DNA from 3 places in the Pseudoalteromonas sp. CNC9-20 genome. Region 3 is predicted to be linked to each of the others. Evidence: predicted binding sites of a transcription regulator. Region 3 holds the regulator's gene; each other region holds the start of a gene.
What was found. Region 3 encodes LexA, which represses DNA repair genes until DNA is damaged. Its sites were predicted from a motif close to TACTGTATNNNNATACAGTA; they were not measured.

Region 1: the regulator LexA is predicted to act here: its motif matches at 1,450-1,469, upstream of MHM89_RS14875 (SulA-like leucine-rich domain-containing protein).
Region 2: the regulator LexA is predicted to act here: its motif matches at 1,269-1,288, upstream of uvrD (DNA helicase II).

What each region holds. Positions count from the first base shown of each region.
Region 1 is NZ_JAKRFS010000006.1:64,904-67,174, forward strand. It holds gene MHM89_RS14870 (NCS2 family permease) at 1-1,255, opposite strand, end outside; gene MHM89_RS14875 (SulA-like leucine-rich domain-containing protein) at 1,513-1,962, shown strand; gene MHM89_RS14880 (YchJ family metal-binding protein) at 2,088-2,271, shown strand, end outside.
Region 2 is NZ_JAKRFS010000011.1:5,917-8,187, reverse strand. It holds gene xerC (tyrosine recombinase XerC) at 1-100, shown strand, start outside; gene MHM89_RS18470 (HAD-IA family hydrolase) at 103-795, shown strand; gene MHM89_RS18465 (hypothetical protein) at 773-985, shown strand; gene MHM89_RS18460 (GNAT family N-acetyltransferase) at 998-1,210, shown strand; gene uvrD (DNA helicase II) at 1,353-2,271, shown strand, end outside.
Region 3 is NZ_JAKRFS010000004.1:7,910-10,180, reverse strand. It holds gene coxB (cytochrome c oxidase subunit II) at 1-592, opposite strand, end outside; gene lexA (transcriptional repressor LexA) at 911-1,528, opposite strand; gene MHM89_RS10255 (HNH endonuclease family protein) at 1,748-2,271, shown strand, end outside.

The DNA.
Region 1 (2,271 bases), on a different contig from region 3:
TTAGAATCCACACACTCAAGCTAATCTCCGCCGCCTTATTACACACTAATTTCACCGCCGTATAGGCGATAAAGCCAAGGGCAATACCGTGGGCAATGGAAAAAGTTAACGGCGTCATCAACAGCACCACGGCAACTGGAATCGCATCTGTCATATCATCCCAATCAACCAGCTTAAGGTTTTGCAGCATGAGCACCGAGACATACAAAATCGCACCCGCTGTTGCATAAGCTGGAACCATGGCTGCCAAAGGAGCAAAAAACATCATCAGTAGGAAGCAACAGCCCACCACCACAGCTGTTAAGCCTGTACGCCCACCCACTGACACACCGGATACTGACTCGATGTAGGAAGTGGTCGTAGAGGTGCCAAGCATAGAGCCTGCAATTGTCGCCGTACTATCGGCACTCAGTGCTCGACCCAAACGTGGCATACGCCCTTGCTCATCGGCCAATCCCGCTTTTTGCGTTACCGCCACTAAGGTGCCTGAGGTGTCGAACAAATCCACAAACAAGAATGCGAAAATGACACTGAGCATGGATAACTCTAACGCCGAGGCAAAATCTAATTGCATAAAGGTAGGAGCGATGGACGGTGGCGCTGAGATCACCCCTTGATATTCAACCAGCCCCAGAGATAACGCAATGCCTGTTACCAACATGATACTGATCAATACGCCGCTTTTGATATCACGATACAACAACGCCGCTATTACGAAAAAGCTCAGGATAGCGAGCAAAGGCCCACTGCTGGTAATATCACCCATCTGAACGAGCGTGGCTGGACTGGCAACAACAATACCCGCGTTTTTCAGTGCGATGAGCGCCAGAAAAGCGCCAATCCCTGTGGCGATAGCGCGCTTAAGTACCAGTGGAATGGCATTGATTATCCACTCTCTGACCTTAAATAGGCTCAACGCTAAAAAGATACACCCCGACATAAATACCGCCGCTAAAGCCGCCTGCCAGGTGTAACCCATGCCTAATACTACGCCGTAGGTAAAAAATGCATTTAAGCCCATGCCTGGCGCTAATGCCAACGGATAATTCGCCCAAAAACCCATAATGAAGCAACCGATAGCAGCAGCAATACAGGTTGCTACAAATGCTGCCCCTTGGTCCATTCCCGCCTCTGCTAGCATTGCCGGGTTGACAAACACGATGTACACCATGGTGATAAAGGTCGTGAGTCCTGCGATAACCTCGCGCTTAACGGAGCTTCCATGCGATTTTATTTTGAACAGTCTTTCGAACATAGGAGTAAACAGTGATACGTAAAATAGAAGCGGCGGATACTAGCATAAATGCGGACAAATGACCGCATGTTTACACAGCAATGTTGGCACTGAAATACAGCTTTAGTTTCTTCGGTATCGCTAAGCGTTTAAAGCAACGAACAAGACGTTTAAAAAAGAAACAAAAAAAACTTGCACTGAATAACTGTATAAACTACTGTATACATATACTGTATAAAACACTGTATATGGTTCACAAAATCCACAGCGAGGCAATTATGTTACATACAGCAAGTGTTCGTCATGTTAAAAGCTATCAGCAAGATAACCCTAATGTGATCAATATCGTAAAAACTGAGGATGAGATCTCTGCAACATTTGAGATGCTTAAAATCGTTCATCGCTACAATCAAAATAATGGCTGGACGCTATTAGTCGCCCCTGACAATGTGCCTAGCCGCCACCTATTGGACGCTTGCTCTATCGACACGAATAAATTGCTGGTAATTCGGGCTAAACATGTTGTTGATATGGAGTACATGCTTAATTGTGCGCTGCAAAATGGCCGTTTTGCGGCGGTGATCACCTGGACGGACATTTTAAAACAGCAACAACTCGAAGCCTTACAACTTAATACCCACCAAGCTAAAGCACAGCTTTACTGTTTCACTACCGAGCATAACGCCAGCGAACAAACAACTGTGCCCTCGCAGTTACAAGTCTGCTAATATAGTGGCGTGATTCCTTGTAATTAGAAAATGCGATGTGCCATTGTGGATTGCCGCAGCCTTTTGCTGATTGCTGCGGCCGGTTTGTAAGTAGAGCTATTGATGCCCCCGACGCCCAGAGCCTGATGCGCTCTCGTTATAGTGCATTTTGTGAACAAGCTATTGATTACTTATGTTTTACCTGCTCAGAGAAAGCCCTAGAACAAAACCCCAGAGAGGAAGTGGCTGAATTTGCCCAAGCTGCGCGTTTTGTGCGCTTACACATAATGGATTATGAGCCTGGCGATGCTTTGGCCTATGTTGAATTTA
Region 2 (2,271 bases), on a different contig from region 3:
CAGCAGCTTGTCCGCCACTCAGGTTTATACCCATTTGGACTTTCAACACCTTGCCAAGGTGTATGATAATACCCACCCTAGAGCCAAAAAACAGAAGTAACTATGATTCGATTCAATCGCGCCTTAGAGCAAGCCAAAGTGCTCAGTTTTGATTTGGATGACACGCTGTATAACAATCATCCGGTTATTAAGGCTGCACTGCAGGCGCAACATGATTACTTACAAACATTGCCGCAATGGCGCGAGCAAGAAGCTGATTTTTGGCAATACTGTCGCGAGCAGGCGTTAATGCAGCAGCCAGCATTAGCGCATGATGTTACCGCCCTACGTAAGCAGGCACTTACTCACGCCATGAAGCACATGGGCGTTGACAACAGCCATGCTGAACATGCCTATCGGGCGTTTGCCGAGGCCCGTAGTAACATTGTTGTTGCCGACAGTGTGCTGGCATTACTGGACACTTTGCGCCAACGCTTTCGCCTGATAGCCATCACCAACGGCAATGTCGATGTCACCCGCTTTAACCTTCATGGCCAGTTTGATGCCGTATTTATGGCCGGCCCAGACGGTCGTGCTAAACCTTATAGCGACCTTTACCACAAAGCAGCGCAGGCAATGGCAGTCATACCGCAGCAAATAATCCATATCGGCGATAGCTTAGACACCGATGTACAAGGCGCTAATAATGCTGGTTGCAAGAGTGTATGGCTCAATAACCAATCGATTAGCTACCAGTACAAGGGGCTAGCGGATATGGAGATTAGCGATATCCATGAGCTCGAGATTCTCACTTAAACCGGTTAGTTTGTCCGAGTGTTTAACAGCTCAGCGTCGTATTCCAGAGCTTGCCACTGGGGCCAGCCTAGCTCGCTATGAGCGAAAGATCGCAGCAGCCCCCTTTCTTGCCTTGGTGGCCTATCAACAACATCATATTATCGGTTTTAAACTGGGCTTTGCGTTGTCACCACAATGTTTTTATAGCTGACTTGGCGGTGTGGTGCCCAGTTATCGCTCTCAAGGGGTAGCCAGGGCGCTGCTGCAATATCAAGAGCGCTGGGCCAAAGCCCATGGCTATCAAGAAATTCAAGTTAAGAGCATGCTGTGCTTTAGCGCTATGCGTGCCATGTTGGCGAAATATCAGTACCTACAACTCACTGCTAACAGCCAAATTGATGCCGATACTAAGATTGTATTTAGCAAGCTGCTATAAAGCCATCAAGTGCCAGTGTCGGGCCTGCAACACCATAGTTAATGACAAAGAGACAGCGCACTGGTTATAAAAACAGTATTCTATTTAGCCAAGCTGGAACTCTTGTTATACTGGTGGCAATTATGACAGGTGGAAAGCGGCGATGGATGTATCTGAATTACTTGATGGCTTAAACGACAAGCAACGCGAGGCGGTAGCAGCGCCGTTGCAAAATATGCTGGTATTAGCAGGAGCTGGCTCGGGCAAAACCCGGGTCTTGGTGCACCGCATCGCTTGGCTTACTCAAGTTGAAGGAGCCTCGCCTTTTAGCATCTTCGCCGTAACCTTTACCAACAAAGCCGCAAAAGAGATGCGTGCTCGTGTCGAGCAGACCATTCAAGGCTCCGTTGGCGGCATGTGGGTAGGCACATTCCACGGCTTGGCACACCGTATTTTGCGCGCCCATCACCGCGAAGCCAAGCTACCTGAGTCTTTTCAAATTCTTGATAGCGATGATCAACAGCGAATGATCCGTCGCTTACTCAAGGCCATGAATATTGATGAGAAGAAGTGGCCAGCCAAACACCTTGCGTGGTATATCAGCGCCAAAAAAGATGAGGGCCTGCGCCCGGGTGACATTCAAGCCTATGATGTCAACGAGCAGCTATTGCTGCGTGTATACTCAGCTTACCAAGAGGCTTGCGATCGCGCCGGACTGGTCGATTTTGCAGAAATACTGTTGCGATGCTACGAGGTACTGCAGCAAAACCCCACTCTGCTGCGCCATTATCAACAGCGCTTTGCGCATATTCTGGTGGATGAGTTTCAAGATACCAATACCATTCAGTACCGCTGGCTTGCACTGATCGCAGGCGATACCAACAGCATGATGATTGTCGGCGATGATGATCAAAGTATCTACGGCTGGCGTGGTGCCCGTATCGAGAATATCAAACGCTTCTTGGACGACTTCGACGCCGATACCATTCGTCTTGAACAAAATTACCGCTCGACTGCCACCATCTTGAAAGCGGCGAACTCTCTGATTGAGAATAACGCAGAACGCATGGGTAAAAATCTGT
Region 3 (2,271 bases):
TCTTTACTGCAAAATCGGGCACCCACCAAGAGTGAATGACGTCATCTGAGGTCATTAAGAAACGTACTTTTTGATTAGTGGGAATGACCAAGGGTTTATCTACTTCGAGGAGGTAATTGTCGCCCTTATTTTGCGCATTTTTGATTTGCTCTTGAGGCGTTGACAGCAGTGAGTAGAAGCCCACATCGTGACCCATATACTCGTAGTGCCATTTCCATTGTGAACCAGTCACCTTAATGGTGATATCGGCCTTTGTTGTATCCTCCATAGCAATCAGGGTTTTGGTGGCCGGAACAGCCATGGCTATGAGAATAACAAATGGAATCGCTGTCCAAAGTATTTCTACTTTGGTGCTTTCATGAAAGGTAGCGGGGGTGACCCCTTTTGACTTGCGGTGTTTGAGCAGCGCCCAAAACATCACCGCGAAAACAACCACACCAATCACACAGCATATAATAAATATGGTCATGTGTAGTTGGTAAACATTTTCGCTAATGTCAGTTACCCCTTGGCGCAAGTTGTACTTGCTATTCGCGGACACCAATTGAGGGAATAACAGACATAGCAACATGAGGGAGCTCAGCTTCTTCATGTGTACCATCTCCTTATTGTTGCGCAATGCAAGGAAGAGGCGGTTACAGCTTAATACCCAATCTTCGTTATTATTATGCTTTTACCAGTCGACAACTTTGACCCTAAATAAACTGTTGAAAAACCGACCAGCAAAGCCTGTAATATAACCAATTAGTCAAAGATTGAGCTAATAGCAAGTTAATACACTATTTTTGTTTACGTTTTATTAATAAATTAACAGGAATATTCAAGCTGTTAGAAAGCACTGTGGCTAAGGAGGGAACATGGGGAAAGCCCCTAATAACAGACCTATTAGAGGCAAAATAAGTAAATTTAATTACATCCAGTCGGCGTTTCGGATCACACCTACAGCTAAGCCTTCAATATTAAAGGATTCGTTCTCTAAATCGACTTCAATGGGTGTGAATTCTTCATTCTCTGCATGCAGCAGAACCTTACGCCCAGCTTTTTCTAAACGCTTCACGGTGACATCTTCATCAACCCGCGCGACCACCACTTGGCCGTTTTCAGCCACCTGAGTGCGATGTACCGCTAATAAGTCGCCATCCATAATGCCGATGTCTTTCATACTCATGCCATTTACGCGCAGCAAATAATCTGCAGCAGGCTTGAACAGCAGTGGGTCTATCTGGCAGTGACTCTCTATATGCTGTTGGGCAAGAATGGGCTCGCCCGCAGCAACGCGGCCAATTAAAGGCAGGCCCAATTGTTCGGGTTCTTCTTCCTCGACCAATTGAATACCTCGACTCGCGCCAGGCTTCATTTTGATTACGCCTTTCTTAGCCAACGCCTTAAGATGTTCTTCTGCGGCGTTAGCACTGCGAAACCCCAGTGTTTGTGCAATTTCTGCACGCGTCGGCGGCATGCCGGTATCTTTAATAAAGACTTTAATCAGCTCAAGAATTTGCGATTGGCGTTTAGTTAATGGGCGCATACAACTGGGTTTCCATACAGTACATTTAACTGTGAGTATATACAGTTAAATGAAAATCGCAAATAAAATCAGGGAATTTGCTGACCGTTGCAACCTTAATTAATGCAACTTCGCTTTTGTTCATATGCAACCTCACCTCATACTCATAAAGTGATAGGTGACGAATGCGCGACAATGCTTTAAAGTAGCGCTGTTTTAGTCATATTATTAAGCAGTTAGATGACTCGCCAAAGTGTATTTTCAGCGTTCCTTTTACTTATTTCGGCACTGACGATAGGTGCGTGCAAAGCCGATACGGTCAAGATGTCGCGCAGCGGCCTTTGTCACCCTGAAGATTCGGCTCATTATCAACGCACTCAATCTTTTACCCCCTATGCGAACTTAGAAAGCTGTCTAGCAGACGGTGGACGTTTACCAAAGAACTACACTCAACAAACATCAGAAAATAGTTATCATCGGGATAACTGGCCACATTGGTTAGACACCGATCACGACTGCCAAGACGCCCGTGCTGAAGTGCTGATTGCCCAATCACACAGTGATGTAAGCTACACTACTCAAGCGCGCTGCACCGTCACCAGCGGCCAGTGGCATGACCCTTATTCGGGGCAGATACTACGCAATGACGATGATTTAGATATAGACCATATTGTGCCGCTTAAATTTGCCTATGAACACGGTGCTGCCACCTGGAGTCGTTCGCAAAAGGCACAATTTGCCAACGATATGGAGAATTTGCTTGC